Regions from separate parts of the Sinobacterium norvegicum genome, predicted to be linked through region 4. Evidence: predicted binding sites of a transcription regulator. Region 4 holds the regulator's gene; each other region holds the start of a gene.
What was found. The regulator sigma-54, encoded in region 4, starts transcription at its own class of promoters, with help from an activator protein. The targets are predictions, from matches to a motif close to TGGCACANNNNTTGCNNT.

Region 1 (7,448 bases), on a different contig from region 4:
GCGTGTAAACTAATGAAATCGAATAATAAATAGCTGAGAGTAAGGATTGATGCACCGTTTCGATGCCGATGTCATTATCATAGGGGCAGGCCCCTCGGGAGCTGTTGCCGCGGCGCTGCTTTGCCAGCAGGGTTTTAAGGTGTTAGTGCTGGAGCGAGAGCGGTTTCCGCGTTTCTCCATTGGCGAAAGTCTGCTACCCCAGACCATGGTCTATCTCGAGCAGGCCGGTATGCTGGCAGCGGTCGACAACGCCGGTTTTCAATTCAAGAACGGCGCCGCCTTCCGCTATCAGACGCATTACAGCGATTTTGATTTCAGCGACAAGTTCAGCCCGGGGCCGGACACGACGTATCAGGTGCAGCGAGCAGACTTCGACAAAATACTGGCCGACAGTGCCGCCGAACAGGGCGCCGATATTCGTTATCAGCATGAGATTACCGCCGTCGATATCACGGCAGACTTCGCTGCTGTTGAATGTAAAAACAGCCTTGGTGAGGAACAGAGGTTCTTCGGCCAGTTTATTCTCGATGCCAGCGGCTTTGGCCGCGTATTACCGCGTTTGCTCGATCTGCATCAGCCCTCGGACTTCCCCGTTAGGCAGTCGGTGTTTACCCATATTGAAGACAACATTAGCTGTGCCGACCACGACCGCCATAAAATTCTAGTGACGGTTCACCCCGAGCATCGGGATGTTTGGCTGTGGCTAATTCCCTTTGGTGATGGTCGTTGTTCACTGGGCGTGGTGGCGACGCCTGAGTTCTTGGCGCAATATCAACTGGAGCCGAAACAATTACTGCAGCAGATCGTCAGCGAAGATTCGAGCTTGGCGGCGCTGTTAGTCGATGCACAATACGATACCGAGGTTAGGCAAATTACCGGCTATTCCGCCAATGTGAAAACTCTGCATGGTCAACGCTTTGCGCTGTTGGGTAATGCCGGTGAATTCCTCGACCCCGTATTCTCATCCGGGGTTACCATTGCGGTGAAATCAGCCAGTATGGCGGCCTCATTATTAGCTCGGCAACTTCGGGGCGAAGAGGTTTGTTGGCAACAGCAGTTTGCCCAGCCACTGGGCGAGGGCGTCGATGTGTTTCGCACCTTTGTCAGTAGCTGGTACAGCCACGAGTTGCAGGATATTATTTTCTATGGGCCGCAGAACACAGAGATAAAGGGGATGATCAGCTCGGTATTGGCTGGCTACGCCTGGGATAAAAACAACCCCTATGTCGACAAGAGTGAACGCCGAGTCAGGGTGTTGGCAGAGTTATGCCGTTAGATTGAAAGACTAAGCAATGGAGAGTGTCATGGAGCAAGAAGCGGCCTATATAGGCGAGGCCTATAACAGCCTGATCAATTTTGGTGTCGACTACGGCATGCAGGTTATTGGCGCGATTCTAATTTTAATTGTTGGCGCCGTGGTGGCCAATTGGGTGAGTAAGTCGGCGGTTAAATACCTCGAACGCAAAGATATCGACATCACCTTCAGTCATTTTATCGCCAATGCCTTGAAGGCGATGATTCTGTTCTGCTTTGTCATTATTGCGCTGGGTAAGTTTGGCATCAGTGTGACGCCGTTTATCGCCGCCATTGGTGCGATAGGTTTGGGGGCTGGCTTTGCTGTGCAGGGACTGTTATCGAATTACGCCGCCGGTCTGGCGATCATCTTTACCCGGCCATTTAAGATTGGCGATACCATCGTCGTTTATGGTTATACCGGCCAAATAGTCGATATTAAACTGGCGGCGACGCTGCTGATCACCGAGGATAAGGTGTTAATCACCATCCCTAACCGCTATGCGGTGGGTGAGGTATTACAAAATACCTTCGAATATAAGATGGTCGAGACGCTGTTACATGTCGACCAACAGCACAGCCCCGAGCAGGTTGTTGCGCTGATTAACCAGTGCCTGAGTGACAATGGTAATATTATCGATGACCCTCAGGCTCAGGTCGGTATCGAGGCCTTCGAAGAGGGTAATATCTGCATCGGCATCCGCTGCTGGGTGCCAACCAAATCGTATTACCAAGAGAAGTTCACCATTAATATGGCCGTCTACAATACGCTGCGCGCTCACGGTATTCATATCGCCGCGCCAAAGCGGTTGCCAGAGGGTACGAGCGAATAGAGAGGCATACAGAGGTGTAGTTTCGGTAGGTAAATAACGGTCGACGTATTAAGATAGCGGCCATCGATAAGTCGCCAAAGAATGATGGTTGTTATGTTTGAGATCGCCCTGTTTGAACCGCAGATTGCCCCCAATACTGGCAATATAATGCGCCTGGCCGCCAATAATGGTTGCCGCCTGCATTTGATCGAGCCAATGGGTTTCGATATAGAAGAGAAGAAGTTGCGCCGTGCCGGCCTCGATTACCACGATCTGGACAATACCACGATCCATCCTCACTATCAGGCCTTCGCCGAGGCGATGGCAGGCCGTCGGATTATTGCCTGTACCACCAAGGGTACCCGCAGTCATAGCGATATTGTTTATCAGGCCGGTGATGTACTGTTGTTCGGTGCCGAGACACACGGCTTGGCGCCGGCGGTGATGGAAACGATTGCGCCCGAGTTACGGATCAAGATTCCGATGCAGCCGAATAACCGCAGCCTCAACCTGTCTAACTCGGTGGCTATTATCAGCTACGAGGCCTGGCGCCAGCTCGATTACGCTGGCGCTGCCGAGTAAGCGCCGCCAGTATTGAGGCCGTCGATGCTATTCCGCGGCCTTGGTTGAGGGCCTGGTGCTAAGCGGTTTCGCTTTCCAGCTCTTCGCCGCCCTCGTCCATACCCAGTTCCTTGATCTTACGCGACAGTGTATTGCGCCCCCAGCCGAGCAGTTGCGAGGCGTCGCGGCGTCGGCCATTGGTGTGTTTGAGCGCGCTCTCGATCATGATGCGCTCGAAAATCGGCACCGCGGTATCGAGCAGCTTGCTTTTGCCGCCATTAAGTTCTTGTTCGGCCCAGCTGCGTAAATCATCCTGCCAGTTTGAAGCCCCCTTCTCCTCGGGTTGCTGATTGAGCAGCTCTGGCGGCAGATCGCCGATATGAACCTCGCGACCGGAGGCCATGACAGTCACCCAGCGGCAGGTGTTTTCCAGTTGGCGAACGTTACCCGGCCAATTCAAGCCGGCGAGATACTGCTCGGTATCGCTGGTTAATATTTTAGTCTCCACCGCCAGCTCCTCCGCCGCGGCATTGAAGAAATGCTTGGCCAGACGGGGAATATCCTCGCGGCGCTCGGCCAGCGTCGGGATGTGGATGCGAATCACATTGAGGCGGTGGAATAAATCCTCACGGAAGCTGTGTTCGGCCACCAGGCGCTCTAAGTCCTGGTGGGTGGCGGCGATAATACGCACGTCGACCTTGACCGGGGTGTGGCCGCCGACGCGGTAAAACTCGCCATCCGCCAGCACGCGTAGCAGTCGAGTCTGGGTCTCGGCCGGCATATCGCCGATCTCATCGAGAAACAGCGTGCCGCCGTCGGCCTGTTCGAAGCGACCCCGACGGAGTGCTGCGGCGCCGGTAAAGGCACCCTTCTCGTGGCCAAACAGTTCGGACTCCATCAAATCTTTCGGTATGGCGGCCATGTTGAGGGCGATGAATGGTTTTTCTGAGCGGGGTGAGTGGCGGTGAAGCGCCTGTGCCACCAGCTCTTTACCGGTGCCGGAGTTACCGTTGATTAAGACGGTGATATTGGAGTGTGACAGCCTGCCGATGGCACGAAACACCTCCTGCATCGCTGGGGCCTCGCCAATGATCTCGGTTTCTTCGATTACATCTTCGCTGAAGGCGGCTTCCTGCTGTTGCTCCTTGCTGTGAGCCAGCGCCCGCTTTGCCATGGCCACAGTTTCGTCAATATCGAAGGGCTTGGGCAGATACTCGAAGGCACCGCTCTGGTAGGAGGCGACGGCGGAATCTAGGTCGGAGTGGGCGGTGGTGATAATAACCGGCAGATTGGGGTAGGTCTCGTGGATCTTGCCGAGTAGTTCTAAGCCGTCGATGCCCGGCATGCGGATATCGCTGATAATCACGTCGGGGCGCTCGTTGGGAAGCTGGCGGCAAACCGCCTCGGCGCAGTCAAAACTGGTGGTGTCGATACCCGCCTGATTCAACGCTTTTTCTAATACCCAGCGGATTGAGCGGTCGTCATCGACTACCCAAATATTATTATGATTGCTCATTTGATGGCTCCAAGGGGATATACATTGAGAATTCGGTGTGGCCAGGCTCGCTGCTGCATTCGATCAGACCCTGATGCTGGCTTAAAATAGATTGTGCGATAGACAGACCGAGGCCACTGCCTTCGGCGCGTCCAGTGACCATTGGAAAGAAGATCGTCTCGGCCAGCTCGGCGGGGATGCCGGGGCCGTTGTCGATGATCTCGATCTTGCAGACCAGGCGGTGGCGAATATTGCTGATGGTGAATTGGCGCAGTACGCGGGTGCGCAGCGTAATGGTCGGATTATCAAGACCATCCAGGGCCTGCATGGCGTTTCTGATGATGTTTAAAGCCGCCTGAATCAACTGTTCTTTATCGGCATAAAGTGGTGGAATACTGGGGTCGTAATCGCGGACAAAGTGAATAGCATCATCGGTTTCTGCCGAGATCAAGGTGGTAATACGTTCCAAGCATTCGTGCACGTTGGTCATTGCTGCCTGCGGAATGCGATGGGGGCCCAGTAGGCGGTCGACTAGATTACGCAGCCGGTCGGCCTCTTCAATAATAATCGTGGTGTAGTCTTTTAGCTCATCGTCGTTTAATTCACGGGCCAGTAATTGTGCCGCACCGCGTAAGCCGCCAAGCGGATTTTTTATTTCGTGGGCGAGGCCGCGAATCAGCGTGCGACTGTTTTGCTGCGAGGCAATCAGCGTCTCCTCGCGTGAAATTTTCAGCATCCTATCCATTGGCTGCAGTTCGATTAACAGTGCCGGTTGCTTGCCGACTTCAGTCGGTGTTACCGAGTAATCGACGGTAATACTGAGGCTATTAGGCAATTGCAGCAGGGTTTGACGCTTGGTAAACGAGCGACCGACATCGACAGCCTCACGCAGGGCTTTGACAGATTCGCTGTCTTGATGAACCAACAGGCTGAAATCCAGGCCGAGTACCCGATGACCGCTGGAGTCGAGCAGCATACGTGCGGCGGGATTGAGGTAGGTAATACGCAGCGATGAATCTAACAACATGACTGCCGTTGTCAGGTTGTCGAGAAGCAGGCCATGTAAGTCGTTGTTCATCATTGTTTAACTACCAGTCCCCATTGTTTTAAAACTATATTTGCTAGTCATTACTATAGGCTTAGCAAAAACTACACCAACTTAGGTGGGCGCGGAGGATTACTGCCGAATGAGGCATTGTTTGCTGGGGCATCCGTGATGGCGTCAGTTTGCCATCATGGCCAAGACCGCCCTTGTCAGCACGATCGATACTAGCAAGAGTGAGCGCACCAAAATAGTGCCAAAGCAAAATGGTAATCATATGGTTAGGGTTATAGTGCTGCTGTCTGGCGGTCAGACTTTTTACCAGCCAACAAAAAAGGCCTGCAAAAGCAGGCCTTTTTTCGTATTTAATCGAGTGATTAAACTGAGTAGTACATCTCGAACTCAACAGGGTGAGTTGTAGAGTTAAGACGCTCAACTTCGGCCATCTTCAATGCGATATAGCCGTCGATCATGTCGTCGTCCATTACGCCACCGGCTTTCAAGAAGGCACGGTCAGCGTCTAGCGCTTGTAGTGCTTGCTCTAGGCTTGAAGCAACAGTTGGGATCTCGGCAGCTTCTTCAGCAGGAAGGTCGTATAGATCCTTGTCTGCAGCTTCGCCTGGGTGGATCTTGTTCTGGATGCCGTCAAGGCCGGCCATCAACATAGCGGTAAAGGCTAAGTATGGGTTGGCTGATGGATCACCGAAACGTACTTCGATACGGCTGGCCTTAGGGCTTGGCACGAAAGGAATACGGATTGAAGCAGAACGGTTACGAGCAGAGTAAGCCAGCATAACAGGCGCTTCGAAGCCAGGAACCAAACGCTTGTACGAGTTGGTTGAGGCGTTGGCGAAAGCGTTGATTGCGCGAGCGTGCTTAATGATACCGCCGATGTAGAACAGGGCAGTTTCAGAAAGGCCAGCATAGGCATCGCCAGCCATGATGTTAACGCCGTCTTTAGAAAGCGACTGGTGAACATGCATACCAGAACCGTTATCGCCAACCAGAGGCTTAGGCATGAAGGTAGCCGTCTTGCCGTAGGCGTGAGCAACATTGTGTACAGCATACTTAAGAATCTGAACTTCATCAGCCTTCTTAGTCAGCGTGGCTGGACCTACACCGATTTCACACTGACCAGCAGTGGCAACTTCGTGGTGGTGAATTTCGATTTCTAGACCCATGTCTTCCATCGCGTCACACATGGCGCCACGAAGGTCGTGCAGGCTGTCCAGTGGTGGTACGGGGAAGTAACCGCCTTTAACAACAGGGCGGTGGCCCATGTTGCCGTCTGCGAATGACTTGTTGCTAGACCAAGCTGCTTCTTCAGAGTTGATCTGGTAGCTGGTGCTGTGGATATCAACATTCCACTTAACGTCGTCAAAAACGAAGAACTCAGGCTCGGGACCGAACAGTGCAGTATCGGCGATGCCAGTAGAGCGTAGGTATTCTTCAGCGCGGCCAGCAACAGAGCGAGGGTCACGGTTGTAGCCCTGCATAGTAGTAGGCTCAACGATGTTACAGATGATAACAACGGTGGCAGACTCGGTGAAGGGATCGATGTAAGAAGAAGAGTCTTCAGGCATCATGACCATGTCTGATTCGTTAATGCCTTTCCAGCCAGCGATAGAAGAACCATCAAACATTTTACCGTCTTCGAAGAAGCTCTCGCCTACTTCTGAAGCAGGAATGGTGACGTGCTGCTCTTTACCCTTAAAGTCGGTAAAGCGAAGGTCTACCCATTTGATATCGTTATCAGCGATTAGTTTAACTGTGCGTGACATAAATACGTCCTCGGTCGGTATATTACGGCTAGTGCCATTTCTTTTAGTATTAAAACTCTTCGGTTTATGCCGAGAGTTTATAAATATGGCTTTACAAAAGCAAGAGGCGTGCCAGAGTCGATATCGGCGCAATTTCAAGCACTTTGCAAAGGATTGTGCACCTGTTTGGGGAAAACGCGCTAATTCGGCTCATTAGTCGCACCAATATGATGCGTCAATGCTCTTTTTTGGTGCTTTGGTGCATTTTTTACCGTATAGACCTTAAGGATAAGTACAGCGACAATCAAGTGTTTTATAATGAACAAATATTGTTATTGATCTCTAGGGCTATTATGAAGTTTGTCGTCAAGTTTTTCCCCGAAATCACCATAAAGAGTAAGCCTGTGCGTAAGCAGTTTGTGCGCATGCTGACAGATAATGTGCGCACGCTGTTGCGTCATGTTGATGCCGATGTGAAGGTCATC
Region 2 (7,448 bases), on a different contig from region 4:
ACGCCGCGCGTAAAGCGCTGGCTGAGATGGGCTTTGACACCACGTTGCAGTACCTGGCGCACGTTGCCGAAGTGGTGCATCGCGAAACCGGGATGATGCCGCATATCAACGCTGGCTGCATGAGTGATGAAGAAATGCTGGCGTTGCGTAAGACCTCTTTTTCAATGGGAATTATGCTGGAGTCTGCCTCTAGTCGACTGTGTGAAAAGGGGATGCCGCACTACGGTTCACCTGATAAAGACCCTGTCGTGAGAATGCAGACCATCGATCGTGCCGGCCGCCATAAAGTGCCCTTCACGTCGGGTATTCTCATCGGCATCGGTGAAACGCGTTTAGAGCGAATTGAGTCATTGCTGACACTGCGTCGTAGCCACTTACAATACGGCCAGCTGCAGGAAGTGATTATTCAAAACTTCCGCGCCAAAGAAGGCACCTTGATGTCGCAGGCACCGGAGCCTGATCTCAATGAGTTGCTGTGGACGATTGCCGTTGCCAAGATTATTTTTGGTGCCGAGATGAGTGTACAGGCGCCGCCAAATTTGAGCCCGGGTGTGTTAGAAAACCTGGTGAATGCTGGGATTAATGATTGGGGCGGCGTATCGCCGCTGACCCCTGATTTTGTCAACCCAGAAGCGCCTTGGCCGCAATTAGAAAAACTAAAACGTGAGAGTGCCGCCGCCGGTAAAATCTTGGTGGAGCGTTTAACGATATACCCCCAGTATGCTGCTGATAAGCCGCAGTGGTTGGACCCGAGTTTACATCGCAGCCTTTTTGAGGTGACCGATAGCTTCTCTCAACCCCGTACCGATAATTGGGCTACTGGCTCAGATAACACTCCGCCAAAAGAGGTTTTAGCGTTATTAGCAACGCCGGCAAACCCCTCTTTAGTCGGTGATGATCTTGTCACTATTATTGAACGTGCTAAACAACAGCAGACATTGACAGAGAAAGAGATTGTCCGCTTGTTCAGTGCCCGTGGTGACGAGGCCGGATATGTCTGTCAGCAAGCCGATCAACTACGCCAACAGGTCAATGGCGATACGGTGACTTATGCAGTAAACCGTAATATAAATTATACCAATATTTGTTATTTTAAATGTAAGTTTTGCGCCTTCTCAAAGGGTAAGACCCACGAGGATCTACGCGGTAAACCCTATGATATATCGCTAGAGGAACTGCAGCGCCGTACAACGGAAGCTTGGCAGCGCGGTGCCACAGAGGTTTGTCTACAGGGTGGCATACACCCTGACTATACTGGTGATACATATTTAAGTATTTGTCGAGCGGTAAAGGCGGCAGTGCCAGAGATGCATATTCATGCCTTCTCACCCCTGGAGGTTTCTCAGGGTGCGCAAACTCTGGGGCTCTCTCTGAAAGATTTTTTACTGCAATTAAAAGATGCCGGGCTTTCAACACTGCCGGGTACTGCTGCGGAAATTCTCGATGACGAGGTTCGGGCCACACTGTGCAGTGACAAGCTGACCAGTGATGAGTGGTTGGAGGTGATTGAGACAGCTCATAGTGTCGGACTTAAAACCACAGCGACGATTATGTATGGTCATATCGAACAACCCAAACACTGGGCGCGTCACCTGCTTAAGATCCGTGCGTTGCAGCAACGCACCGGTATGATGACCGAGTTTGTACCGCTGCCCTTCGTCGGAAAAGAGGCGCCGATGTATTTGCGCGGTCATTCACGCCCGGGGCCGACTTTTATCGAATCAGTCATGATGCATGCGGTGGCCAGAATCGTTTTTCATGGCTTGATTGATAATATCCAAACCTCCTGGGTGAAAATGGGGCGCAAGGGGGTTGAGGCCTGTCTCAATGCCGGTGCCAATGACCTCGGTGGTTCACTGATGAACGAGTCAATTACCCGCGCTGCCGGTGCTGATGTTGGCCAAGAGTGGTCACCTGATATCATGCAGTCGGTGATTGCAGAGGTGGCGAGAAGCCCCCGTCAACGCAATACCATTTACGGTGATGTCAGCACCGAACGCATAGTTGCGGCCGCGCAGGCAGCAATATTAACAGAGACAATTAACGATATGTCGTCGAAGTCTGATACCTTCGATTCAGCTTTGATTGTGAAGGCGGGCTAAAAACACCTAACATACTGTTGCACGGGGTGCTGCCCACATACTGTGGTTGCCGACCATTATCAAGCCTGTCGATATTGGCTTTGTTATTAACTTGAAGGTGGTGCATTGGACTCAATCACTCAGGCAGTATTAGGTGCGGCAGTGGCAGGCGCTGTTGCAGGCAGGCAGTGCAATGGCAAGGTGTTAGCTGCCGGGGCAATGCTGGGCACGCTGCCCGATCTCGATGTCTTTATCGATTACGGCACTGATCTGGCCAACACAGTGAATCACCGCGGCTTTAGTCATTCACTTTTTGTGCTGCTACCCTTTTCTTTATTGTTGTCGTGGCTGTTGCGATGCAATGCCAAACTGGCTGAGTACTGGCCTTTTAAAAAACTGTTCACCCTTGTTGCTCTGGCGCTGATTACCCACCCTTTACTCGATAGTTTTACCACTTATGGCACCCATTTATTCTGGCCGCTAGACCGTCCCAGTGTGATGATTTCGAGTATATTTATTATCGATTTATTTTATACCGTACCGCTTATTATTGCGGTTATCTGGGCGAAGTTTAGCCAGCACAAAGCGGTTGCTTGCCGCTGGGGTTTAGCCGTTTCGTCGGCTTACTTAGTCTGGACTGTGGTGGCACAGCAATTAATAATTATTCGTGTTGAGCATCAATTGGCTGATACCGAGCTGGCCGGTCGGCCGCTTTTGGTCACCCCAACGCCGTTTAATTCGCTGCTTTGGCGGGCCTTGGTGCTGGGCGATAACACGTATTGGGAGGGAACCAGCTCGTTTCTTGACCAGGACGGTTATATTCGCTTTGTTCAGTATGATCGTGGCTTGCCACCGGCTCAGGCCCGTTTTCCAACGCTGGCTGTATTCGACCGCTTCGCCCACGGCTTTGTCAGCTATCAGCTGGAGGGTGAGTATTTTAAGGCGACCGACCTTCGGCTGGGGATGGCAGAGTCCAATCCATTTGCTTTTTATTTGGCGGAATACAGCCAGGGTCAATGGCGTGAAATTACGCCGGTCACGGTACCCCGTCATGTCGCTGTTACTGAGGTCTTACCCCGCTTATGGCAACGCATGCTGGGTGATCAGACTATTCCGCCATCTCTGAACTGACGAAGATATTATGGTTTATCAGCTAAGGCCTTATCAACAGGATGCCGTGGATGCCACTCTCAAACACTTTAGGCAAACCGATGACCCCGCGGTGATTGTGCTGCCCACAGGTGCAGGCAAAAGCCTCGTGATTGCAGAGTTGGCTAAAATAGCGCGGGGAAAGCTATTAATTCTGGCTCACGTGAAAGAGCTGGTTGAGCAAAACCATGAGAAATACCAGAGTTATGGCCTGACGGCTGGGATTTATTCCGCAGGGCTGCAACAGAAGAATAGGCAGCATCAAATTACCTTTGCCAGTATTCAGTCAGTGGCGCGCAACCTCGATGACTTTAATGATGAATATTCACTGGTCATAGTCGATGAGTGCCACCGAGTCAGCCACAGTCATCACAACGTTGACAGCGATGATCCATCAACCAGTCAATATTACCTGTTGCTGAAACAGCTGCGCACGGTAAACCCTCGATTAAAGCTGTTAGGTTTAACAGCAACACCATATCGCATGGGCTTGGGCTGGGTTTATCGTCATCACTATCATGGTTTTTTAAGAGCGCAGCAGCCGAGGCCATTTGAGCGTTGTATCTATGAATTACCGCTGCGATATATGATTAAAAACGGTTTTTTGACCGAACCAAAAATCATTGATGCGGCGATTAGTCAGTATGATTTTTCACAGTTAAAGACTTCTGCTTCCGGCGCCTATTCATCGACTGAGATGAATAGCTTGCTGGCAAAACATCCGCGTGTAACAGAGTCGATTGTTGAGCAGGTTGTGATGTTAGCTCAACAGCATCGCCGTCAGGGTGTGATGATTTTTGCCGCCACGGTTGAACATGCTAAGGAGATCTGCGGCTATTTAGCCGCCTTCAACCCCGCCTTGATTACCGGTCAAACAGCCAGCGATGAGCGTGAACGACTAATTACTGCTTTCAAGTGTCGAGAGATAGTGTATTTGGTTAATGTCTCTGTTTTAACCACCGGTTTCGATGCTCCCCATGTTGATATGATTGCGCTGTTACGACCAACGGCTTCGGTTAGCCTGTTTCAGCAGATTGTTGGTCGTGGGCTGCGTTTGAGTGAGGGTAAAAATGATTGCCTGGTCATTGATTATGCGGCCAATGGGTTTGATTTATTCTACCCTGAGGTAGGCGAGAAAAAGCCCAGCAGCGACAGTGTTCCTGTCATGGTAAGTTGTCCTTGCTGTGATTTTGCCAATACATTTTGGGGCAAGCAGGATGACGAGGGGCATATCATCGAGCACTATGGCAGGCGCTGCTGGGGCATGGAGGAAGACGAGAAGGGGGAGGTAACAGCTTGTGATTACCGTTTTCGCTTTAAGCAATGTAACAGTTGTGGCGCCGAAAACGATATTGCAGCCAGGTCTTGCCGTCAGTGTGGGGAGGCGATTGTAGACCCTGATAACAAGCTCAAAGATGCCTTGAGACTGAGAGACTACCGAGTTATTCGTTGCGCCGGTGCGACGTTTAGCGAGCAAGATGGACGGCTAAAAATTGTCTATTACGATGAGGACGGAACAGAGCTGAGTGAGAGTTTTGATTTTTCCAATCGAGGACAAAGAGCAGTCTTCAATCAGCTGTTTGGCCGGCGTTTCAATCAGGGAGTGGAACCGTTGATATTTGCCACCCATCAACAGGTAGTTGAACGTTCGGTTTTCTTTACAGCGCCAGATTTTGTCATCGCGAAAAAGAAGGGTAATTTTTGGCGAATTCAGGAGAAAATTTTTGACTATCATGGCGCATATCGACAAGCCAATCAGCTTCAGTAATTCTTTATTTCAAATCGCGATAGATAAGTCATTTAATAGTTTAAAGTTCACGCCAATAAACGACGAGATAGTTTACAGTGAACATATTGGTTGTGGATTGTGATAACCATTTAAGCTCATGAATAAATTGTATTTTTCAATTTTGGCTTGCAGCTTGCTATTCCTTTTATACCTATAACGGAAGTTAGGTTTGTTAATTTTATAAGGGAATAAGTAATGAAATATTTTGTTTTTCAAGCGTCTTCAGCGCTGTTGTTATCGGCACTATCCACAGCTTCTGCAACGGCAGATTATGTCGATTTCACCGGTCTGGGCAGTATCAATAATACCACGTCAAGTTATAGCCAATTATCCAATGGCGGTGTATCTGTGACCGCCGATGCTGGACATTACAATATTGGTAGTTACAGCCTGGATGGTTTTGGTGTTCATAAGGGCGGGATCAATTTGCCTGGCTTACAAAATGGTGAAACCTTGGGTTTTAGTTTCAATCAGTCGGTTAATATTACGGGGATTAAATTTCGCCAATGGGAGGGGCCGGATAAGGCAATATTATCAGGAGTTTTTGGTTCGTTGACGCTGGACAGTGATAGTTGTGCTTTTTGTAGCTCGCAAAGCTTTGGCCTAAATATCCAAGGTATTTCCTCCTTCGATGTCAGTGGTGCCAGCAGCTTATCTGTCTTCTTGGTCGAAGGCATTAGTTTTGATGCGGTGGCGGCTGTGCCAGTCCCTGCCAGCGCGTGGTTGTTTGGCAGTTCGTTGTTGGGCTTGGCCAGTCTTATTCGTAGAAAGAGGCGGGTGCTCTTGTCGTAGCGCGTATTGATGGGCCTTGGCGAATTGCTAAGGCCCTGCCTGTTTTATGCTGCGGTTTCTTTGGCGAGGGCTCGCTGGTAAGCGGGGCGTGCTTGGCCGCGGGCTAGATAGTCCTGTAGGTTCTGCTGGTTGAGCGCTTGACCGAAGGCGGCACCCCATTGCAGAGTTTGCAGTAGTAAAATATCGGCGGCGGAGAACTGATCACCGAGGATATATTGTTGTTGGCCAAGGCCATCACTGAGCAACGCCAGTGCTTGTTGATACTCCCAAGCCGCTGTTGGCATGATTTCCTTGACCCGGTGCTCCTTGGGTAAGACAAATTTATGTTTGCCAATATTCCATAGCGGTTGCTCGAGTTCACAGAGTGCAAAATAGCACCAGCGGTCATACAGTGCTCTTTCGGCCGTGGCAAAGGGGGGGGTTAGCTTGCCGGGGGCGTATTTATCGGCCAAATAGTTGGCGATTGCGCCAGATTCAGTCAGTGTGAAGCCATTGTCTGCGATCGCGGGTATTTTACCTCCGGGATGGATGCGTCTATGGGCTTCTCCCTTATGCTCTCCCTCAGCTAAATTGACCTGTTGAAATTGATAGTCAAGCCCCAGCTCTTCAGCAAGCCAGGTTGTGCGCAGCGAGCGAGTATTGGTGTGACCGTAGATGGTTAGCATAAAAGCCTCGATGAATATTTTTGTTTTTGAGTCAGGGCTCTAAGCGTAACAAAAAACCTCGATATTGACGACCGGGTCTCATAGTCAAGGCTCGTTGTCGTTATTGTCGTTCTGCCGCATTGTCGTCGCTGTTCACTAATTCATTAATCCCCTGCCATGAATACATCCAAAGGTGTTAACTAGAAAGGGTGAAATGTTCGGCAAGCGGTGTTGACAGTACTTGCTGATGTGGGACATTACTGCTGAGATAGTCTCAACTTTAATTAACGCAGGGTATGACCATGGGTTTTAATGCGCAATCGACCACCGATGATGTGTTGGAGGGAATAGATTTAACCGGCAAGACCGCGGTAGTCACCGGGGCTTCTGGTGGTTTGGGGGCGGAGGCAGCACGCGCTTTGGCGAGTAAAAATGCCACGGTTGTCTTGGCTTCTCGCAACGCTGCTAAGACGACTGAAAAAGCGCAACAGCTAAAGCAGCTAACCGGCAATCAAAACATAGTGGCCGTGGCCTTGGACCTGGCTGACATTGACAGCGCCAGAGCTGCCAGCGCCGCCATTGCGGGCGATTACCCTGTGATTGATATATTGATTAATAATGCTGGTTTGATGGCCTGCCCCTATGAGCAGACCGCACAGGGTTTAGAGAGTCAGTTTGGCGTCAACCATGTGGGGCATTTTGTGTTCACCATGGGTTTGCTTGAGGCGTTGAAGCGCGCGGCCAGCGCCAGGGTGGTTGCTCTAAGCTCAGGTGGCCATAAATACAGTGGTGTCGACCTTGCCGACCCGAACTTTGCCGAAACGGAGTACAATAAATGGCAGGCTTATGGTGCTGCCAAGACGGCTAATGCCTTATTCGCTGTCGAATTTAACCGGCGGTATAGCGACTTCGGTGTAACGGCCAATGCAGTTCACCCCGGTATGATTATCACTGACTTGGGGCGTCATCTTACCCCTGAAGATATTACCTTTA
Region 3 (7,448 bases), on a different contig from region 4:
CCGGCGGAGGCCGAGGTGGCTCCGGTTATCGTCGATCAGCCTATAGCGCCGTTGCGATATTATCAGTGGCAGGGTTAAATGACTGCGACCGCGATGTTTAACCACAGGTAACCCATGGAACAGATGGCATTGGCGATGTCGTTAACCGACGAGCCAACACTCGACAATTTTATCACCGGTGCCGGTAATCGTTTGGCGCTTGCCGCCGTGACGCAGCAGGCATTGGAGAACGGTGAGTGGTACCTCTATTTATACGGCAACCAGGGCTGCGGTTGCAGTCATTTGTTGCAGGCCGCGGCGGCGGCGGTCAACGAACAGCAGGCCGGCAGCGCCGTCTATATCGCCCTCGATACTGTTGTTAATCGCCTGCCTGGCGAGGTGCTGGAAGGCTGCGATGAGATCTCGCTGGTGTGTTTGGATAACCTGCAGGCAGTGGCCGACAGAGCCGACTGGCAAGAGGCCTTGTTTCATTTTTATAATCGTTGTCGCGACGGTGGTGGTGCCAAATTGCTGTTGGCCGGCAATAGCACGCCGCAGCGTCTGGGGCTGAGTCTGGCCGATTTAGAGTCGCGGCTGAGTTGGGGCATTGTGATTCAATTGCACGAGCTGGATGACGAGGAAAAACTCGAGGCCTTGGCCGCCCATGGCCGTCAACGCGGTCTGGAGATAACTGCCGAGGTTGGTCAGTTTATTCTCGCTCGCTCGCCCCGCCATATTGCTGAATTGTTGACCGTATTGGAACGCCTGGATCAGGCCTCGCTGACTGAGAAGCGCAAGATTACCGTACCCTTTGTCAAGGCGGTCATGGCCTGGTAGCGGTTGCCGATACCGGGCGGCGTATTGGATAAAACTGGGCTATAGTTTTTAGCACCTTTTTTTATCGCATAGGATGCCGCCAATGTATGTACCGAGTCACGCCTTAAAGCAAGATTTCAGCGATCAGATCGACACTATCAAAAGCCTCTGTGCCAGCGAGTTAAAATTTGCCGAGTTAGCCCGGGACTACGACAGTCTCACCGGCGAGATAGAAAGCCTGGAGGCGCAAGAGGTTCCCACCACCGATCAGCATATGGCCGAGCTCAAGCTGCGCCGGGTGCAAATGAAGGATCAAATTGTCAGCCGCTTACTGCGTTAACACTGCCGGTTTATCCTCGTTTCCTCCCCCACAAAGGCGGAGCTCGCCGTGTGTTTTGAGACCTTTTGCTGCACGACTTTGTTATCATGATGAGCCATAATAAATCGTCTATCGGCAGGTACGTGCAGTGCAACATACTTCTTCTTACCCCTCCTCTTCGGCGGCGAACAAGGCGCTGATACTGCTGTTTGTTGCTTATGTGTTGTCGTTTATTGATCGCCAGATACTGAGTGTGTTGATTGGGCCAATACGTCAGGCCTTCGATATTTCAGATTTTCAGTTTAGCCTGTTGCATGGATTCGCCTTCGCGATCTTTTATACCTTCTTGGGCTTGCCTATCGCCTGGGCCGCCGACCGCTTCAGTCGCAAGCGAATTATTACCTGGGGCATATTTTTTTGGAGCATCGCCACCTGCGCCTGCGCGCTAACGAAAAGCTTTAGCGGTTTGTTTATAGCGCGCATCGGAGTCGGTGTTGGTGAGGCGGCATTGTCGCCCCCAGCACACTCGATGATGAGTGACTATTTCAGCCCACAAAAACTCCCCTCGGCGATGGCGTTCTATTCGTTGGGTATTACCATCGGTGGTGGCTTGGCCTACATTATTGGGGGTTCTGTCTATGACTATTTTGCGTCTATGACGCCACTAACGCTGCCGCTTGTTGGTGAGATGGCAGCCTGGCAGTTAACCTTTGTTGCTGTTGGCGCACCGGGTTTTGTCGTTGTTTTATTCATGGGCTTTATCGCTGAGCCTAAGCGTCAGGGTGTCAGTGCTGATGCGGTTGTCGACCAGCCCATGTTGGAGACGTTCAAAGAGCTGCTGGGCTATATCAAGCAATTCCGACGGGCCTATCTGGGTCATATCATCGGCGTCTCGCTGCTGTCGATTTTGGGTTACGGCACCATGGCCTGGTTTATTGAATTCCTGTTGCGCAGTTTTGCTATGGCCAAGGCCGAATCCGGTGCTATTTTTGGCACCATGTTTATTGTTGTTGGCAGTCTGGGTGCCTTTGCCATCGCCGCCTTTACCCGCTGGCTGGGCGCCCGCGGCTATGAGGATGCCAGTATGCGTATTGTTTTTATCGTGGCCTTGGCCATGCTGATTCCTGCCGTCGCCGCACCGCTGATGCCAACGGCGCAGTCTGCGCTGATAGTTGCCGGCGGCATTATCTTTTTTCAGTTTGGCTATTTTGGCGTGGCAACGGCAGCCTTGCAGTTGATTACTCCCAACCAATGGCGGGCACAGGTGTCGGCGCTGTTGCTGTTTTTTACCAATTTGATCGGATTGGCACTGGGCCCAACAGTGGTTGCGTTTTTTACAGACTTTGTCTTTAAAAGCGACGCTAAGTTGAATTACTCGATGGCCTTGGCGGCGGCGATCTTCGCCCCTGTGGCGGCGGCAGTGGTGTATTCTGGCCTCAAAGATTTTCGCCGAGCACTGGCTTTTCAGCAGCAAAACCTGGTGTCGTAGAGCGAGCTTAAGGCCAATATATCGAGCGAAATTGTTAGCTGGCATATTTCTTGTATGAATATACTCAAAATAGTCTGATGGAGTCGTTTTCCCACTGCTAAAGCAGGTCTCAGCCCTCACCCACCGGTGAATGACTAAGGTCTGGCTTGCACCATATTAGCGCAATCGCCCTCGGCGAGCGCATGGTCAGTGAGAAGTTACCCGGCACCGGTTTTGGGGAGAGAGATATGTTGTTTGGCCGCAAGAAAAAGAAACCAATTGTTATCGCCGACAAGAAAGTCAAAGAGTGGAAATACGCTGTTTGCGGTTACTGCTCCACAGGCTGTTCGTTAGAAGTCGGGGTCAATGAGCAGGGGCGTCCCGTGGCCACCCGTGGTGTCGATGACGGCAAGGTCAATACCGGTAAGTTGTGTATCAAGGGAATCTTCGAACACGAACTGTCAGAGTCCTCCGGGCGCGGTGTGCAGCCGTTGATGCGCGATAGAATATTCGACGATTATAAACCGGTCGAATGGGATGAGGCGCTGGATAAAACCGCCGCCGAGTTCAAGCGTATTCAAGATAAGTATGGCCGTGACTCGGTTGCTATTGTCTCTACCGGACAGTTAATGACAGAGGAGTTTTATACCCTTGGCAAACTGGTTAGAGGCTGTATTGGTACCAACAATTATGATGGTAATACCACGCTGTGCATGGCCTCGGCGGTATCGGGTTACAAGCGTTCCTTCGGCAGCGATGGCCCGCCGGGTTGCTATGACGATTTTGAGCACACCGACTGCCTAATGGCTTTCGGCTCCAATCTACCCGAGCAACACCCGATTATTTATTGGCGCCTTAAAGAAGCGATGGAGAAGCGAGACTTCCCGTTGATTGTCGTCGATCCTCGAGTGACGATGTTTGCCCAGTTTGCCGATATCCACCTGCCGATTACGCCAGGTACCGATTTAGTGCTGTTGAATGCCATTGCCCATGTGATTCTGAAAGAGGGGTTGCAGGATCAAGACTATATCGATGCTCACTGTAATGACTTCGAACAGATGAAGGACGTGGTTGACAAGTATGACCCCACCACGGCGGCGAAGATCTGTGGCATCGACGAGGATATGATTCGCCATGTTGCCCGTATTTATGGCCGCGCCAATTCGGCGATGAGTATCTGGACCATGGGTATCAATCAGTCGACCCACGGCAGTGATGGTGTCTGCGCGATCAACAACCTCAACCTGATTACCGGTAATATCGGCAAGCCCGGCGGTACCAGCTTGTCGATTACTGGTCAGTGTAATGCCATGGGAACCCGCGAGTGGTCAGCCTGTTCAGGCCTGCCCGGTTATCGCATGCTGGAGAAAGAAAAAGACAGAAAAGAAGTGGCGGAGTTTTGGAATGTCGACGCCGACTTTTTTCCACCCAAGGTTGGCCTCAAGGAAACCGATATTTTTCCCGCCATCGAGTCAGGACAGATCAAGGCGTTGTGGATTGTCGCCACCAACCCAATGACCTCGATGCCAAACCTGCCGCGTATTCGTAAGACGCTAGAAAACCTTGAGTTCATGGTAGTGCAAGATGGTTACCGCGATGCCGAGACCACCGAATATGCTCATGTGTATCTACCGGGTGCGGTGTGGGGCGAGAAGGACGGCGTGCTGACCAATACCGAGCGCCGCGTTAATCTGGCTAACAAGTTTGTTGAGCCGCCGGGAAACTCCAAGCCCGATCTGTGGATTTTTAATGAGTTGGCCAAGCGCTGGGATGTCAGCCAACAGATGAAATTCCCCGCTGCCGCCTCCGATGTTTTCGATGAGATGAAACAGCTATCGAAGGGCGATGGCCGCACTTTGCATATCGCCGGCATGAGTCATAAGTTGATTGAACAGCAGCGCGGTATTCAATGGCCGATGAAAGAGGGCGAGGAGACAGGTACTCAGCGTCTCTATAGCGATGGTCATTTCCAGACGCCCAACGGCAAGGCCAATTTAATGGCGCTGGATTATATTGAAAATAACGAGGTGCCCTGTGAGCAGTTCCCATTTTGGATGAACTCGGGCCGGGTGGTCGAGCACTTCCACACCCGCACCAAAACCGGAAAATTGGGTAACCTCAATAAATACAGCCCGACACCCTACATGGAAATTAACCCCGATGCCGCCGAGCAGTTAGGCATTCGCAGCATGGACTATGTGCGCTTGGTCAGCCGTCGTGGCGATGCGGTGGTAATGGCGCAGTTAACCCATCGGGTGCCGCGCAATATGGTGTTTATTCCCTTCCATTTCCACGATTGTGTTAACCATTTATCGCTGGGTCTGCTCGACCCGCATTCGCGTCAGCCTGCGTTCAAGCAGTTCTCGGTGAAAATTGAGAAAGTCGACCAACTCGAGGCGGCGCAGCTGAATGCCCGTCGCCGCAGTTTTTAGGCGGTTGAGATTGACAATGAAAACAGCGATAAATTTTAGCAAGAAATACGAGCGACGCAGATATGTTTAAAGTACGTGATAATGAACCCAGTTATGCCAAGCTAAACGACCCGGTAATGCAGTCCGAGAACACCTACGGCCTGGCCATCGACCTCCTTGAGCGCGCTGGCGCCGATGGCGATGCCAATAACATGGTCTGTAAAGACCGCTCCATGGGCATCAACGGCGAGGAAGATTTTGTTGGCGACAACCCCAACCGCAACAAGCAGCATGCCTTTCACTTCACCGCCGATAACTGTATCGGCTGTCACGCCTGTGAGGCAGCCTGTAGTGAGAAAAACGACAACCCCGCCCACTTAGCGTTTCGCTCGGTCGGTTATGTTGAGGGCGGCACCTACCCCGATTTCCGCCGCATGAATATTTCGATGGCCTGTAACCACTGCGATAATCCGGTGTGTTTAAAGGGTTGTCCGACCAAGGCCTATACCAAACACGTCGAGTATGGTGCGGTCCTGCAGGACCCTGACACCTGTTTTGGTTGTGGCTACTGTACCTGGGTCTGCCCGTACAATGCGCCGCAGCTCGACCCGGTCAAGGGCCAGGTGTCCAAGTGCAATATGTGTGTCGACCGCTTAGAGGTGGGTTTAAAGCCGGCCTGTGTTGCCGCTTGTCTGGGTAATGCGCTGAACTTCGGTGTGGTGGAAAACACCCCGGACAATCGCCAGCAGGCCAAGACCAATCTGCCGGGCTTTCCCGATACCTCGATTACTCAACCCAATATCCGCTTTCAACAGACCAAGTCGATGCCCGATGTGGTGACCCGCACCGATGGCATGCCGGTAAAATATAAGCGCCAGGATGACGGCGGTTATAGCCCCGTGGTCGACCAGAAAAAAGGCAAGGAGACGTTTTGGAATCTGCCGCGGTTGAGTTCGCGGGAAAACCCGCTGGTAATTTTCACCCTCGCCGTGCAGATGGCCATCGGTGGCTTTATTGTTAACTTCTTTGGTGGCAAGTTGGGCCTTAGCGCCTTTAACGAACTCACCGCCTCGGCGTTGTATGTGCCGTTCTTGCTGCTCTGCTTAGGTCTGACTGGCCTCGGTCTGTTGATGACAACCATCCACCTCGGTAAGCCGATGCGCTTCTACCGCGGCTTTAACAACCTGCGCTACTCACCGGTCTGTCGTGAGGGCTTGGGGATTATGCTGTTTATGGCCTTTGCCGGCCTGCATCTGCTCTGTCAGCTGCCAGCCAATGCCTTGATTGTCAGCTATTTACCGCTGCTTGCAACTTTGCCAGATTTAGCCGCACCGGCACAGACCTTTGCCTGGTTGGCGACGGTTGCCGGTTCGACGGGACTGTACTACATGTATCGCTGCTACCGGATCAAGGCGCGTCCTTTCTGGGATCACTGGCAGACCGCTACCAGCTTTGTCGGTACAGCCCTGACCTTCGGTGGTATCGCGCTGTCGCTGATTACAGTGCCGGTTTGGGCTTATCTAGGAGAGTCTTATAGTGGTTTTCTACAGGCGACGGCGGTGCTGATGATGGCCGGCATGGCGCTGGAATTAGTTGGATTGTTTTTCCATGCCCGAGCGATGAACCACGGCAATCACGAAGGTGCAGCGTCGCACTATATTCAGTGCACCACCTTCGGCAACAGTTATCTGCTGCGCAATACTCTGTTGGTTGTGAATATTCTGGCGGTGGCACTGTTGGCCTATTTGGCCCTGACCGGAGTGGCTGGTCTTGTGTTATGGTCGCTGGTATTGCTCTGTGTCGTTGCCTCGGCGGTAATTGGTCGAGCGTTGTTTTATGTGTTGGTGGTACCGACGACGATGCCCGGTGGCTTCTTTTGGAAGAACAAAGATTTTGAACAGCACGCCCGTGACATTGGCCTGGCCGATATGCCGCAGGTAGGTGTCGTACCGTTGGCGCACTAATAGTGATGGGTACCACGTGATGGGCGTATTACATTCGCTGTGGTACCGTTGGTATATCAGAGGTTGAGCGAACAGTCGTAGGTAGCTTATGAGTAGTATCGATCGCAGTCAGTTGCTGACTAAACGCATTATTATCGGCCTGCGTTATTATGATTTTGAAAAACAAAACCTGTTGCAGCAAAAACTGCTTTACGGTGTGGTGGTCAAGGTAATGGAGGAGGATGGTATCGTCGTCGAGCTGGCGCCGAAGAGTGAGCCCTTCACCCTGCCATCGGATATCAGCAGTTGGCACCCGGCCCCCAGTGGCAGCTTTGTGGTCGATGAACTCGACGACGATGTGGTTGACCCCGATTACTTGGTGCGCTGGGATATCGTCCGAGGCGAGCAGAGTAACGACAAGGGTGAGCATGAATGGTGGCAGTGGCAGGCGATCAGCGAGGCGCCGACAATTGATGTTGAGACCAGTCAGTAGTAGCAGAATAGAGCAAGGT
Region 4 (7,448 bases):
AGAATAATGCGGCTAAGAGGTTAACCCCGAGCCAAAGTGCTCGCCTAGGGGCCGTGGCCCTGACGGTGGCGAAGGTGTCAGCTTCCTCATCGAGGCCGGCCATGCTCAGTAGTGAGTGATCGGCATCCTCACGGATGACATCGACCACATCATCGATAGTAATACGGCCAAGTAGCTGGCCTTCATCATTGACCACCGGCGATGACACCCAATCGTTTCGTTCGAAGAGGCTGGCAACATCGGTATCGGAGGTGTGTGCCAGAATAGGTTCGATGTCAGTGGTCATGACTTCCCGCACGGTCATACTGGGATCGCTGGACAGTAGTTTGCTGATAGGTAGCAAACCGAGAAATTTATCCTTGCGATTGACGACAAAAATAGTGTCGATAATATCGGGTAATTCGTCGTGACGACGCAGATAGCGCAGCACCACATCCAGACTGAGGTCTGGCCGCGTGGTGATGTTATCGGTATTCATCAAGCCGCCCGCAGTATCCTCGTGGTAGGGCAGAATCTTCTCTACCCGTTGACGATCTTGGGCATCCATCGCCAGCAACACTTCACGGATGACGCGATCGGGCAATTGCTGCAATATGTCAGCGGCATCATCGGGTTCGAGCCCGTCGGTCAGGGCAATGAGTTCATCGGTGTCTTTGTTCTTTAAAAAATTGGCCTGAAGCTCCTCGCCCAGCTCTTGTAATACGCTGCCCTCTCGGCGGTTGTCGAGTAAGCGCCACAGCACGGAGCGCTGTTTAGGTGGGGATGACTCTATCAGGTGAGCGATGTCTGCATCGGTCAGACTCTTCAACATATGCCTTATGCTTTGGAGGGCTCCGCTATCGACGGCGTCATTGAGAGCGCGAAGATGGTGCTGAGTTTGGGCTTGGTCGGTAGCTTGGGGCATAAAAATTACTCTGTTGAAGATAGTGGTTGAGCGCTAGGCGTGACCTTCTGATAATGGTGTGGGGTGAATGGGGGCGATTATGCTAGAAAAAGTATAAGACAACAACGCATTATCGGTATTATTCAACGTGGTGTAATGTTACTTATTTGCATCTATTCATCTTCGTCAAAGCGGTTATTGATCAGTTGGCAGACAGCTTCCATGGCGGCGGTTTCATCGCTGCCCTCACAGCGGATGGTTATCCAGCTACCCTTCGAGGCGGCCAGCATCATTACCGACATGATGCTTTTGCTGTCGACGCTTTTCTCATCGCGAATAATGGCGATTTGGCTGGCAAAGGCGCTGGCAACTGTTACTAGCTTGGCTGCGGCCCTGGCATGGACGCCGAGTTTATTGATGATTTCTATCTGTTGCTCAACCATGAGTATGCTGTCGCTTTATTTATTATCGAGTTCTCGGTGGCGTACCTGTACATTGTCATAAAGGGCGCTGAAATGTTGATAAAGTTTTTCCGCCATAAAGACGCTGCGGTGCTGTCCGCCGGTGCAGCCAACGGCGACAGTAGTATAAGAGCGATTATTGGCGGAGAATCGAGGCACCCAGCGTTCAAGGTATTGTTTGATATCGTCAAACATCTCTTTCACCTCATCCTGTTCTGATAAAAAGTTCTTTACCCCATCGTCAAGGCCGGTTTGGCTGCGAAGTGATGGCACCCAGTGTGGATTGGGTAGGCAGCGCAGGTCGAACACCATATCAGCATGGTTGGGGCTGCCCTTTTTAAAGCCGAATGACTGGAATTGCAGCGTCATCTGGCCGCTGTTTTGGTCGGCGACCTCAATGCGAATAAAATCACGTAACTCGTGATAGCTAAGTTTGGTGGTGTCGATGGTTAAATCGGCGATATTAGCAATCGGCTCGAGAATCACACGCTCGTCTTCAATTGCCTCCTGCAATGCGGTGTGGCGATTGCTCAACGGGTGCTTACGACGAGTTTCACTGAAACGCTTAATTAGAGAGTTGTTGTCGGCGTCGAGATAGATAACCGAGGTCTCGACTTCTTCCGGCAGTGATGAAATAAGGGTGGGAAACTCAGAGAGCGTACGAGAGCTATTGCGGGCATCGATGCAGACGGCAAGCATCTCTTGTTCGGGGGACGAGTTGGCTCTCGCCTCACTGATCAAGGCGGGCAATAGATAGGCGGGTAGGTTGTCGATACAGTAAAAGCCGACATCTTCTAACACATTAAGCGCTGTACTCTTGCCGGAGCCGGAGCGTCCGCTGATGACGACTAGTTTCATAGCTTCCCTATCTTGTAATCCAGTTAGCCTGTTGCAATGGGCTGCAAGGCGGCATCAAAAAGTTCTTGGTTGCTGTTGGTTGCCCTCAGACTTTGGCAATAATCTTCAGCGCTAAACAATTCCGCCATCATTGACAGGGCCTGAAGGTGATCATCGCAGGCTTCCTCAGGAACCATCAGCACGAACAAGATATCAACAGGCTGATCATCGATGGCATCAAACGCAACGGGTTTGTCGAGGGTGAATAAGGCGCCGGTAATCCCCAGGCAGTTGGGCACTCTGCAGTGGGGGATGGCAATGCCTTTGCCAATGCCGGTGCTGCCGAGCTTTTCTCTTGCATTAAAACGCTGAAACAGCTCCTCGTTATCAAAGGCGCTGACATCCTTGCAGATATGTTCTGCAATGATTTCTAGCACGCGTTTTTTGGAGGAGGCTGACGCACCTGAGACGGTGCGTTCTAGTGTGAGAATATTTTGCAGTTGCATGATAATTTAATAAGTCTTGCTATCTGGAGCCATGATTACTGGCGGTTTGCTTTTCTTTGTATTTCAGCAATTGACGGTCTAGCTTGTCAGTTAGCAAGTCGATTGCGGCATACATATCAGCCGCTTCCGAGGATGCGGCAATGTCGGCGCCGGTCACGTGTATCGTGGCATCGGCCCGGTGTCTGGTTTTTTCAACAGTCAGTGTAACATGTGAGTTGGTAATACTATCAGAGTGTCTACTGAGACGGCCAAACTTATTGGTGACATATTCGTGTAAAGCTTCAGTAACATCGACGTGGTGACCGCTGATATGGATTTGCATATGTTTATCCTCTGTCGCTACAGGCTGTAATTGCCCTGTTGTCTGTGTGAATACCGCATCTTGGTTGTCGCCCAATATTTGACGGGCTTATCTATAGTCTAGACCAGTTGTTTGCGTTCGTTTGAGGGAGGAATCATCATGGATTCTCTGTACTTAGCGATTGTCCGCCGGGCGACCTTAATCCCTTGCTCTGCCAGCAGCTTGGTCATTGCATTGTCGCTGAGCGGCTTGCGAGGATTTTCGGCGGCCACCAATTTTTTGATAATGGCGCGGATTGCCGTCGATGAGCATTCGCCGCCACTTTCGGTGCTGACGTGGCTGGAAAAAAAGTATTTCAGCTCGAAGATGCCCCGGGGGGTGTGCATGTATTTCTGCGTTGTCACCCTGGAGATCGTAGACTCATGCATTTCAACGGCGTCGGCGATGTCGAGCAGGACCATTGGCTTCATCGCCTCATCACCGTAGTCGAGAAAACCCTGCTGCATTTCGACAATTTTGCTGGCAACTTTCATCAGTGTTTCATTCCGACTCTGCAAGCTTTTCAGGAACCAGCGTGCTTCCTGCAAATTGTCTTTTAAAAAGGTATTGTCAGAGCTATTGTCGGCCCGCTTGATTAGCGAGGCGTAATCGTTGTTAATGCGTATGCGGGGGGCGATATCGGGGTTTAGCTCCACTCGCCAGTGTTCATCGACCTTGCGGACGTAGACGTCGGGGACAATATATTCGGCGCTGTTGGCCTCTAAGTCATCACCAGGACGGGGGTTAAGGCTTTGAATCAGGCTGATAACGGCCTTCAGTGGCGCCTCTTTGATGCGAGCTCTACGCATTAGCTGATTAAAATCTTTGTTGCCCAGTAGCGGTAAATAGTGCTCGACAACTTTTTTGGTGTCACTGAGCCAAGGGGTGGACTCGGGTAATTGGTTGAGCTGAATTAGCAGGCATTCTCTTAAATCTTGGCTGCCAACACCGGGTGGGTCAAACTGCTGAATACGATGCAGTACGGCCATTACCTCGTCGAGTTCAATGTCTAGCTGATGATCATCCTCAAAACCTTGATGGATTTCCTCGGCACTCAGTGACATAAAACCAGAGGGCTCTATGGCATCGATAACCGCGAGACCAATCACCCTATCGGTGTCGGACATGGGAGTGAGGTTTAGTTGCCATAACAGATGCTCGTGCAGGCCCTCGGCCTGACTGTTCCGGCTGTCGATATCAAAGTCTTCGCCGCCAGGTCCTGCGCTACCACCGGTGTTCTGGTAAACATCATCCCACTGTGTATCAACGGGAAGCTCTTTGGGGATGTTGTCAGGGTTTGACCAATCGATATCAGACTGAGCGGCATCGGCGGGCGTTTCGGGGCTGGCTGTTTCTATTTGGGCGGGTCCCTCAGTCGTATGGTTGAGGGCTTCTAAATTATTTTCCGGTGAGGCGTTATGTTCCTCTTCGGTGACTTCGAGCATGGGGTTGGAATCGAGAGCCTGCTGGATCTCTTGTTGTAAATCGAGCGTTGACAACTGGAGTAGGCGAATAGCCTGTTGCAGTTGCGGGGTCATCGTTAATTGCTGACCCATTTTCAGTTGCAGCGATTGTTTCACAGCGACAGATTCTCCCAAGCGAACCGCGTATCAGTCTCTGTTTGCTATTTTCGGTTATAGCAATAATAAGAGCTCTCTGAATAGCCGGATATCCGCCGGCAATCTAGTAAGGCCGGCATTATAATCATCAGTAACTCTGTAAAAGCAGTAGTTATTATCAAATTTATACAGCGTCAGTTTATCGGTAGTCGCGACGACAAGCAAACATTAGACCAGCTTTAAAATAGCCTTTGTGTTTAGAGCTTGAATTGCTCACCCAGATAGACTTTGCGGACCTGATGATTACTCAAAATAGTCTCTGCGGTGCCCTCGGCAATAATATAGCCTTCGCTGACGATATAGGCCTTGTCACAGATGTCGAGGGTCTCTCTGACATTGTGATCGGTAATGAGTACCCCGATGCCTTTGGACTTCAGGTGATTAACAATCCCTTTGATCTCGTTAACCGAGATGGGGTCGACGCCAGCAAAGGGCTCATCGAGCAGGATAAATTCAGGCTCTGTGGCCAGCGCTCTCGCTATTTCTACCCGGCGCCTTTCACCTCCCGAGAGAGACATGCCGAGGCTTTTACGAATATGGGTGATATGGAATTCTTGTAGCAGCTCTTCCATTTTTGCATGACGCTGTTTCTTGTTTAAATCCTGGCGTGTTTCGAGTATCGCAAGCAGGTTGTTTTCCACCGATAATTTGCGAAAAATTGACGCTTCCTGTGGCAGGTAGCCAATCCCGTGTTTGGCCCGGCCGTGCATAGGTTCTGCGGAAATATTGGTGTCGTTGATCCACACCTGGCCGGCATCCTGGGGCACAATCCCGACGACCATGTAAAAGCAAGTGGTCTTACCGGCGCCGTTGGGGCCGAGTAGGCCGACAACTTGCCCGCTGTCTATCGACAATGAAACATCTTGAATGATTTTACGTTTTTTATAGGCCTTGGCTAAATTGTTGGCTTTCAGGGTCGCCATCTAAGGTTGCTCACTTTTATCGGTGCTGTCAGTGTCAGTTGGCGCCTCTGGCGCGGGCTCGCTGGTGGGTATGGCCTCGTCCGGTATTCTATCTGATGGCGGGGTGACCTCTGCGGCGGGTGCCTTCTTTTTACTGGGGGGGAGGACTACGTGAACGCGGCCATCGCCCTCTTGTTGGTCTTTGTTGCCCTTGGCTTTGACGATTTCTTCCGCCATGAGGTATTCAATCTGTTCGCTATCGACCTGGGTGCCATCCTGTTCGATACTGGCCTGGCGGGTCAGAACGAGTAGCTCTTTGGCGGCATAATAGTCGATGATTTCGCCGCGGGCATAGACTATCGCCTTGTTTTCTTCGGGGCGCTGTTGCAATTTTGCCGGTTTGCCCAGCGCCTGAATTTTGGATAATTCGCCGTTGACCTGGTTGATGATAATTTTGTCGGCTTCAATATGAAGCGTGCCTTGGTCGAGTTCGACATTACCGATATAGGTGGTAATCGCATTCTTATCGTCACGCTCGGCGCGATCAGAGCGAATATGAATAGGTTGTTCGCGGTCAGTAGGCAGCGCCTGGGCCAGCTGGACCGTCAGCAAGGAGCAGAGAATCGCAATCGCTGTTAGGGGGCTATGGCTCATAAACAGAGTGAACTCCAGAGAGTAGAGAAATAAATTCTTTGTTGAAGTCAGCGTGCATCCCCGTCGCCTTGGTGACGCCTGATGCCTGGGTAATCGTCACCGCTTCTTTGGTATCGGCGGTATTGAGTACGGTGTTAATTAATAATATTTCAGTGTTCAGCACGGTACTGTCGGCAGCGGTATTACCGGTGGTAATCACTACATTGTTGGTTAATAGTACGGTTTTATCAGGGTTTACCGTAGCATTTTTTGCCGAGGCTATCTGTTTTGTCACACTGGCCTCGTAACTCTTGATGACCGGGTTAGTCACAAAAGAGGTGTCGCTGTGATCGAAGTGAATCGCTTTGTCAGCAATCGAGTGGGTATCCAGCTTGCCGTCGACATCGAAACTGCGGTGATCGGCTTCGGTGATATACCATGCTGGTGCTTTAATCACGGCGGCCACTAGCAGGTCGCCGGTATTGTTATCCGGCGAGGTGAAGTAGGCAACAGCAGTGACACCAATGACGGTGGCGGCTGCGGCCAGCCATTGTTGTACCTGTCTCGATCGTTTGCTCACCGGCTAGCATCCGTAACGTGTTAATAGTGTCAAAATTATACCAGACCGGCTCGTAATAGTGCATGCAGATGGACGACACCGGCTAGGTTATCGTCTTGGTCGACAACAACAACAGAGGTGATTTGGTTGTCCTCCATGATTTTCAAGGCACTGGCCGCCAACATGTCGGGGCTGACAGTCTGGCAACCTGGGTTCATCAATTCGCCAATAGTGGCTCGGTGAATGTCGATTTCGCTGTCGAGGCTGCGTCGTAAATCACCATCCGTGAAGACCCCAACGACTTTTTGTTGTTCGTCGACAACAGTGGTCATGCCGAGGCGTTTCTCGCTGATCTCAACCAGCGCCTTACTCAGCGTGGTATTGGTTGAAACGCGGGGGATTTCATCACCATAGACCATGGCGTCAGACACTTTCAGCAGCAGGCGTCTACCCAGAGTGCCACCGGGGTGAGAGAAAGCGAAGTCGTCGGCGGTAAAGCCTTTCTCCTCGAGCAGTGCAATAGCCAGTGCGTCTCCCATGACCAGTGCCGCGGTAGTGCTTGATGTTGGAGCTAAATTCAGTGGACAGGCCTCTTTGTCGATACTGACGTTGAGGTTGGCATCGCTGGCCTGCGACAGCGGTGACTGCGGGTTGCCGGTAATGGTAATCAGTGGTGCGCCCATACGCTTGATCAGCGGTACGATGGTG

Region 1: glnL (nitrogen regulation protein NR(II)) is a predicted target of sigma-54. The motif match lies at 5,301-5,318, and genes of this name have one in related genera.
Region 2: L9P87_RS13590 (VPLPA-CTERM sorting domain-containing protein) is a predicted target of sigma-54. The motif match lies at 5,142-5,159, and genes of this name have one in related genera.
Region 3: L9P87_RS10830 (molybdopterin oxidoreductase family protein) is a predicted target of sigma-54. The motif match lies at 2,643-2,660, and genes of this name have one in related genera.

Annotation. Positions count from the first base shown of each region.
Region 1 covers NZ_CAKLPX010000004.1:90,562-98,009, reverse strand. Annotated here, with positions in the region: gene L9P87_RS14990 (NAD(P)/FAD-dependent oxidoreductase) at 50-1,276, shown strand; gene L9P87_RS14985 (mechanosensitive ion channel family protein) at 1,305-2,126, shown strand; gene L9P87_RS14980 (tRNA (cytidine(34)-2'-O)-methyltransferase) at 2,220-2,687, shown strand; gene ntrC (nitrogen regulation protein NR(I)) at 2,746-4,182, opposite strand; gene glnL (nitrogen regulation protein NR(II)) at 4,169-5,242, opposite strand; gene glnA (glutamate--ammonia ligase) at 5,581-6,984, opposite strand; gene thiI (tRNA uracil 4-sulfurtransferase ThiI) at 7,317-7,448, shown strand, end outside.
Region 2 covers NZ_CAKLPX010000003.1:345,560-353,007, forward strand. Annotated here, with positions in the region: gene cofH (5-amino-6-(D-ribitylamino)uracil--L-tyrosine 4-hydroxyphenyl transferase CofH) at 1-2,102, shown strand, start outside; gene L9P87_RS13580 (metal-dependent hydrolase) at 2,208-3,212, shown strand; gene radD (DNA repair helicase RadD) at 3,223-4,998, shown strand; gene L9P87_RS13590 (VPLPA-CTERM sorting domain-containing protein) at 5,215-5,811, shown strand; gene L9P87_RS13595 (glutathione S-transferase family protein) at 5,856-6,476, opposite strand; gene L9P87_RS13600 (SDR family NAD(P)-dependent oxidoreductase) at 6,758-7,448, shown strand, end outside.
Region 3 covers NZ_CAKLPX010000002.1:393,484-400,931, forward strand. Annotated here, with positions in the region: gene L9P87_RS10810 (DUF2066 domain-containing protein) at 1-78, shown strand, start outside; gene hda (DnaA regulatory inactivator Hda) at 115-816, shown strand; gene L9P87_RS10820 (HP1242/YdcH family protein) at 899-1,135, shown strand; gene L9P87_RS10825 (spinster family MFS transporter) at 1,263-2,603, shown strand; gene L9P87_RS10830 (molybdopterin oxidoreductase family protein) at 2,750-5,014, shown strand; gene L9P87_RS10835 (DmsC/YnfH family molybdoenzyme membrane anchor subunit) at 5,077-6,957, shown strand; gene L9P87_RS10840 (hypothetical protein) at 7,046-7,429, shown strand.
Region 4 covers NZ_CAKLPX010000007.1:43,398-50,845, forward strand. Annotated here, with positions in the region: gene mgtE (magnesium transporter) at 1-811, opposite strand, end outside; gene L9P87_RS17940 (hypothetical protein) at 812-934, shown strand; gene L9P87_RS17260 (HPr family phosphocarrier protein) at 1,057-1,326, opposite strand; gene rapZ (RNase adapter RapZ) at 1,342-2,202, opposite strand; gene ptsN (PTS IIA-like nitrogen regulatory protein PtsN) at 2,226-2,687, opposite strand; gene hpf (ribosome hibernation-promoting factor, HPF/YfiA family) at 2,707-3,009, opposite strand; gene L9P87_RS17280 (RNA polymerase factor sigma-54) at 3,108-4,607, opposite strand; gene lptB (LPS export ABC transporter ATP-binding protein) at 4,844-5,569, opposite strand; gene lptA (lipopolysaccharide transport periplasmic protein LptA) at 5,570-6,202, opposite strand; gene lptC (LPS export ABC transporter periplasmic protein LptC) at 6,192-6,761, opposite strand; gene L9P87_RS17300 (KpsF/GutQ family sugar-phosphate isomerase) at 6,797-7,448, opposite strand, start outside.